DNA from 2 places in the Corynebacterium suranareeae genome. Region 1 is predicted to be linked to the other one. Evidence: riboswitches for the same ligand, from Rfam matches in the RefSeq annotation. Region 1 holds a riboswitch; the other holds the start of a gene.

Evidence for each region. A riboswitch is a leader RNA that binds a small molecule or an ion and turns the genes downstream of it on or off. The one in region 1 is predicted to bind cyclic di-AMP.
Region 2: linked by a shared signal. The riboswitch ahead of rpf1 (resuscitation-promoting factor Rpf1) and the one ahead of N24_RS11375 (C40 family peptidase) in region 1 are both predicted to bind cyclic di-AMP.

What each region holds. Positions count from the first base shown of each region.
Region 1 covers NZ_AP017369.1:2,458,811-2,462,216, reverse strand. Annotated here, with positions in the region: gene qcrB (cytochrome bc1 complex cytochrome b subunit) at 1-388, shown strand, start outside; cyclic di-AMP (ydaO/yuaA leader) riboswitch at 1,144-1,298, shown strand; gene N24_RS11375 (C40 family peptidase) at 1,310-1,942, shown strand; gene N24_RS11370 (C40 family peptidase) at 2,086-3,105, shown strand; gene pimB (GDP-mannose-dependent monoacylated alpha-(1-6)-phosphatidylinositol monomannoside mannosyltransferase) at 3,130-3,406, shown strand, end outside.
Region 2 covers NZ_AP017369.1:1,012,985-1,016,390, reverse strand. Annotated here, with positions in the region: gene N24_RS04840 (DUF2771 domain-containing protein) at 1-481, shown strand, start outside; gene N24_RS04835 (cold-shock protein) at 537-920, opposite strand; cyclic di-AMP (ydaO/yuaA leader) riboswitch at 1,333-1,468, shown strand; gene rpf1 (resuscitation-promoting factor Rpf1) at 1,474-2,052, shown strand; gene N24_RS04825 (hypothetical protein) at 2,422-2,613, opposite strand; gene N24_RS04820 (helicase-associated domain-containing protein) at 2,679-3,406, shown strand, end outside.

The DNA of each region.
Region 1 (3,406 bases):
ACCAGCTATTGCATACTTCATCACCTACCGCCTGTGCATTGGCCTGCAGCGCTCTGACCGCGAAGTCCTTGAACACGGTATTGAAACCGGTGTTATCAAGCAGATGCCAAATGGTGCATTCATTGAAGTTCACCAGCCGCTTGGCCCTGTAGATGATCATGGACACCCAATTCCATTGCCATACGCTGGCGCCGCTGTTCCTAAGCAGATGAACCAGCTTGGTTACTCCGCAGTGGAAACCCGTGGTGGATTCTTCGGCCCAGACCCAGAAGATATTGTGGCTAAGGCGAAGGAAATCGAGCACGCTAACCACCTTGAGGAAGCAGAGACTCTCCGCGCACTCAACGAGGCAAACATCGAGCGTGACAGGAATGAAGGCAAGAACTAGTTTCTAGCATTCCTTACAAAAACTCCCTGTTGCTAAAACCTTTGGTTTTAGCAACAGGGAGTTTTTCTATGCCAATTCCTTGTCGGAATTTGGTTCCCTATGAGATCTAACGTAGTCATTTGAAATCTCAGCCAACATCCAATTAGAAGCACTAATAGGTCTATCTAGTGCCTGGCGGATGCCGTGGAGGCGCAGGGGGGAGCATACTTATTCATCGGGGCTCGAAGCGGCTTTCAGGAGTCCTTGTGGCGTTGCTAGTTGATGACAACACACTGGAAGGTGGGTCCCTTTAAATACGAGCATCCTAGCCTCGTTGCTCAAACGGTGACTCCAACTTGTGCACGGTTTCAAAAATGGCAGGGTTTGTTCTCTGAGTTTTGTTGTCATATGTTCAAATCCCAGAGCATAAGACGCCACTTGTGAATAATGTCACATAGTGGGATTGTCGCGTTTGGGCGGTCGGTTTTTTGCTGCGAGAGAAATCGTTTGATTCGCTGTGAGCTTGCTGAAACGCAAGCGTATTGGCACTTTTTAGGGCTTTAATGGTTTACCCTTAGGGGTAGGGGCATGAGTTCGCTTTTTTGATCTCGGTCAAATCAACCGTCGATAACAGTTTAATAACGCTCGATTGTTGTAGGCGGGCTAGACAAGGCTTGTTGCAATTTCGTAACCTAGTTGAGACCTTGCGGGACGGATTGAAAACATCATCCCGCATTACAGAAACAAATAGACGCTTAATCGCAAGCATAGTTTAGATCCATCCATCTGAACAATGTAGCGAGCCGGGGAACCAAATGTGTTCCTGGGGTGAGTTTCCCACGAGGGTTCTTTTGAAAAAGAGAAGGAGTGGGGATAGGAGCCTTCCGCTCCGAACCCGACAGCTAACTCGGTCAGCAAACAGGAAGATTTGGAGTTTCATCAGTGGGTAAGCACCGTCGCAACAATTCAAACGCAACTCGTAATGCAGTAGCAGCATCAGCAGTTGCGCTTGGAGCTACCGCAGCTATTGCCACCCCAGCACAGGCTGCTGAAGTTGTTGTTCCTAATACTGGATTCAGCATCGACGTCGCTGGCATCGAGACCACCCCAGGTCTGAACAACATCCCAGGAATCGATCAGTGGATTCCTTCCCTCAGCAGCCAGGCCGCACCAACTGCTTACGCCGCCGTTATTGATGCTCCTGCAGCAGAAGCTCAGGCAGCCCCTGCAAGCGCGGGTCAGGCAATTGTAGATGCAGCTCGTACCAAGATTGGTGCACCATACGGTTGGGGTGCTGCTGGCCCTAACGCTTTCGACTGCTCCGGCCTGACCTCCTGGGCATACAGCCAGGTTGGAAAGTCCATCCCACGTACCTCTCAGGCACAAGCTGCACAGGGTACCCCAGTTGCTTACTCTGACCTTCAGGCTGGCGATATCGTTGCGTTTTACTCTGGCGCGACCCACGTGGGAATCTACTCTGGCCATGGAACTGTGATCCACGCCCTCAACAGCAGCACTCCGCTGTCTGAGCATTCCTTGGATTACATGCCATTCCACTCTGCAGTTCGTTTCTAAGCTGCAAAGAGTTCAGATATCAAGCAAGCCACTCTCACCTAAGAAGTAGAGAGTGGCTTGCTTTCTTTCTTCCTGGGTAACGCACTTGTTATCGGGCTACAGTAGTGAAGTTGTTTGAGTGAGGTTGATAGGGGATTTGGAAGATGTTTGGTCGCCGTTGGGGCAGCATCATGGCATCAAGCCTGCTGGTTGGATCCTTGTTGGTTTTTCCACATTCTGCTGGCGCTGAGGAAGTTGATCAGCTGATCAAAGATATTGACCTTGTTTCCCAGGAAACCTCTGCGCAGAATGAAGCGGTTAAGCAGCTTGAGATTGATATTGAAGCTCGGGAAGCAACAATTGCGGAGGTTCAGGAACGCGCTGGAGAGTTCCGTGCTGCTGCTGAGACCGCTTCGCAGAATGTAGAAGCATATCGGTCTGAGATCAACCGCATTGCACAAGCTAAATATCGTGGCACCGTAACAGATCCTCTAAGTATTGCGGTATCGGCGGAAGATCCGCAAAATGTCATTGATCGAATGAGCTATCTTTCAACATTGACTAAGTCCACCAGTGATGTGGTGGAATCCCTTAATGCAGAAACCAAGAAGTCTGCTGATGCGGTGTATCAAGCTAACCGCACCAAGGCGGAGGCAGAATTTCAATTGGGTCAGCTAAAAGTTCGGCAGGCTGAACTGGAAGCTGAAAGGGAGCAATTAGACGCCCGCAAAACGGAAATTCGGGATCGTGTCGATGCCTTGACGGCGGAGGAGCGGGAGCTGTGGACAGCCAAGAATGGTCCCTTGGAGGTTGATCTCACGGAGCTTTTGGGCATTTCTTCTAAGACTTCAGGGGCCGTGGAAGCTGCTCTGTCTAAGTTGGGTAGCCCCTATGGCTGGGGCGCTATCGGACCCAATGAGTTTGATTGCTCGGGCTTAATTTATTGGGCTTATCAGCAGATGGGTAAGACTTTGCCACGCACGTCGCAAGCTCAGATGGCAGGTGGAACTCCAGTTAGTCGTGATGAGCTACAGCCGGGTGATGTCATTGGTTATTACCCGGGAGCAACCCACGTGGGGTTGTATATCGGCGACGGTAAGATAGTTCATGCTTCAGACTACGGAATTCCCGTTCAGGTGGTATCTGTTGATTCAGCACCTTTTTATGGAGCCCGCCGGTACTAAAACACGCTTGTCAGGAGAATTTTTGTGTCAGCACCCCGAAGAACTCTCGTTGTGACCAATGATTTTCCGCCCCGCGTAGGGGGTATTCAAAGTTACCTCCGGGATTTTATCGCTACGCAAGATCCAGCTTCGATGGTTGTTTTTGCTTCTACTCAAAATGCTGAAGAAGCCCATGCTTATGATGCAACCTTGGACTATGAGGTACTGAGGTGGCCTAGGTCGGTCATGCTCCCCACACCAACTACTGCTTATGCAATGGCAGAGATTATTCGGGAACGAGACATCGATAATGTGTGGTTCG
Region 2 (3,406 bases), 1.4 Mb from region 1:
GGTGATTTTGGTGGTGATTGTGTCTGTGGTGTTCCAACAATGGTGGAATAACCGTCCGGAGCCGCTTCCGCAAGATATCTCCATTACTGCTTCCTCACCAGCTGGTGAAATTGAAGTTTTCCCCTTCAGCATGTGTGAGCCTGGCGTGGAGTGTGAGGAACAAGAAGTACCAACGCTTGAGGTCGGTGCGGATGAAGAACTACACCTTGTTATTCCGGAAGCAATCCATGACCACGATTGGTACTTGCTCACCATCTACGATGATCCTGCAGCCAACGACGAATTTTATCACACCAGCTATGAAACAACAGAAGCCACCGTTCCTGGGTCGGTAGATCCAACTGAGGAAGGTGGCGAGCGCCCACGTCTTGTTGTGGTCGAGGTTTCTGCCGTGATGATCGGTCAGGATGAAAATGGTGAGGAAAGCCCTTATACGGTCACCTGGTCGCTATCTACAATGGCAGAAGCAGACAGCCAGTAACTTCATATAAGCATTTAAGGAGAGGATCCGAATATGGATCCTCTCCTTAAATGTTTTAAGAATCTAGCTCTTTAGCAACAACGCGAAGGATTTCTGCCACCTGTGCTCCAGCCTTGTGTTCCGGGTATTGCCCATTGGCAAGGCCTGGTTGCACACTGCTTTCAAGGAGCGTGATGAGGTCAGAGATCATTCCGTTGAGCTCTTCTGGCTTGTATTTGTGTTGTGGACGCCTGCGTGGAGTTTCAAGAATCTTTACACGAAGTGCTTGAGGGCCCTTACGGCCTGCAGCGAAATCAAAATCGATCCGCTGTCCCTTATGCAATTCGGTAACTCCCTTGGGTAGAACTTGCTTACCGACGAAGCAATCTTCCCCACCTGGATTGGAGACAAAGCCGAAACCACGCTCCGCGTCGTACCACTTCACTGTTCCGACAGGCACTTGTCCTCACCACTTTCGTTCGTATTTCATTTACTGATTCAAATTGATCAGCGGTTTTTAACCAGAAGAAACTATTATACACCGCAGGCATCGCGTCCAAAACTTCGCGAAGAGTTACATCAAATGCCGAAATATTCCGAAATGTAACATATTTCACACCCGCCAATTCGGTTGGTGTGACCTGCAGATTCAGGGTATTCACCTACTGGAATTGATATAGATTCCGTAAATAACGTGACACAATCGTGACCTTCCGGATACCGTGTACCCCAGGCACCGCAACGGTTCATCCATAATCCGGCTCATCGCCAAACCCTGTCTGGGGTCGGAGGCTGAACTAAAACCTAGGTGCATTAGAACTTTAAACCACAAACTCCCGCATTTATGCGGGACATATTGCAGACAGGGACGGGGAAACCACCCGCCATCTTTTCACAAAGAAGGGCACGGAGGCCAACTCCTTGGGGTGAAGCCGGACATCCACCGGCAGAGCAACTCCTCCGCTCTAACCCGACAGCTAACCTCGACGGCGACAGATGAGAGGAAACTTTTCATGGGACGTCACTCCGCTAAGACTAGCTCTGCGTTTACCAAGCTTGCTGCATCCACCATCGCTTTCGGTGCTGCTGCAACCATCATGGCTCCAACCGCATCAGCTGCACCTGATTCCGACTGGGACCGTCTGGCGCAGTGTGAGTCCGGTGGCAACTGGGCTATCAACACCGGTAACGGCTACCACGGTGGACTGCAGTTCTCCGCTAGCACTTGGGCTGCATACGGTGGACAGGAATTCGCCCCATACGCATACCAGGCAACCCGTGAGCAGCAGATCGCTGTTGCAGAGCGCACCTTGGCTGGCCAGGGTTGGGGCGCGTGGCCTGCTTGCTCTGCATCCCTCGGTCTGAACTCAGCACCAACCCAGCGCAACGTTTCTGCCACCACCTCCACCCCAGAGTCCACATCTGCTCCTGTGGCCGAATACAAGGCTCCTGCAGATAACAACGTTGCAGTTGGCTCCACCGATCTCAACACCATCAAGTCCACCTATGGCACCGTAACCGGAGCTCTTGCTCAGTACGGCATCACTGTTCCAGCAGAAGTTGAGGCTTACTACAACTCCTTCGTTGGCTAAATGCTTCCTTTTTAAAGGGGAGAGAACCTAAAAGGTTCTCTCCCCTTTTTTGGTGCATGCAAATATTCACCACAAACTAAAGGATTTTTTCAATTTGTGGTGGGGATTCATCAAATAGAAAGGGTTCAATGCAAGTTTTTGACCGATTTACATAGCGCGCGGCCTGTTTGTGGTGAATCCTTGCCCTGGAAGCTTTCAGGAATCACATCTGCCGCTGTGGCCTCAAAACGTAGCCCCTCTAAAATCGCCCTCAAGCGCCCAAACAGTTCCGCTTTGCACAAAGAGTCATTCTGGAGCCTTCGACCCCTTAAAACAGCGACAAAAAGAGGCAGTGCCCAAAAGGGTGCTGCCTCTTTTTTAGGATCTTCCTTAGCGGTTGATCCGGGTGTAAGGATGAACGTATCCGGTCTCTTCTGCAGGGACTGGGAATTCCATATCATCGCCCCATGGGCTGGATGCGCCTGCGACCTTGGAGATAAGTTCAGTAACTACATGTCCGTCAGCTGGGTCGTGCTCCGGCCATGCCGGATCAACGAAGTGCTTCTTCTCTACGTTTGCCATGTCTTACATTCTTTCAAACTCTTAGAACAAAAGTCACCTCAACAGGGCTTAAACTTAACAACATCATGAAAAAAGACTCCCCCGTCCCCACCCTTAAGGGTTGGCTGGATACTCAAAGTGATGATCAGTTATCCGTAATCCTAAGAAATCGACCTGATGCTGTCCTTCCTCTTCCGCCTAATTTGGGCTCTCTGGCTGCGCGTTTGCAGTTAAGAGCGTCGGCTGTGCGTGCCGTATTGAAGCTCAATGCGCTAGAACTTGCGGTGTTGGAGGCTGCTGCGAATATCGGTGGTGAGCTCCACCCGGTTTCTGCCCCCGAAGTGGTGGAGTATTTGCGCGCGACGTTAAAAGACGATGCACCTTCAGAAGCCCAAATTGATGCAGCAATAATTACGTTGAAAAATTACGCGCTACTTTTCGGTGATGAGCAGGTGATGATTGCTCAGGAAACGATGGCTGCGTTACCTGCTTTTTGGCGTTTGCTTCCCGAGGTGGGTGATCGTGGGCAAAGTGAAAAGGAGGTGAGGGAAAGCGTCGAAAAGCTTTCTGAGAGGCACCGGAAACTTTTAGACACGCTGGCGGCGTCGGGTGGCTTCGGTCTGACGCGCGATGCGGGGCCGAATGCCGATCCGACGCGGCCGGTTCCGCAATTGCTTGCTGCTGGGTTGCTGGCCCGCGTCGATGAGCAGACGGTGCGGCTTCCTGCGATGGTGCGCCACATTATTGAGGGCCGGGAGCAGCTGCCTGCCCAGGTCAAGGAAGTCACGCCGTCTGCGGTACCGGGGTCGGATGA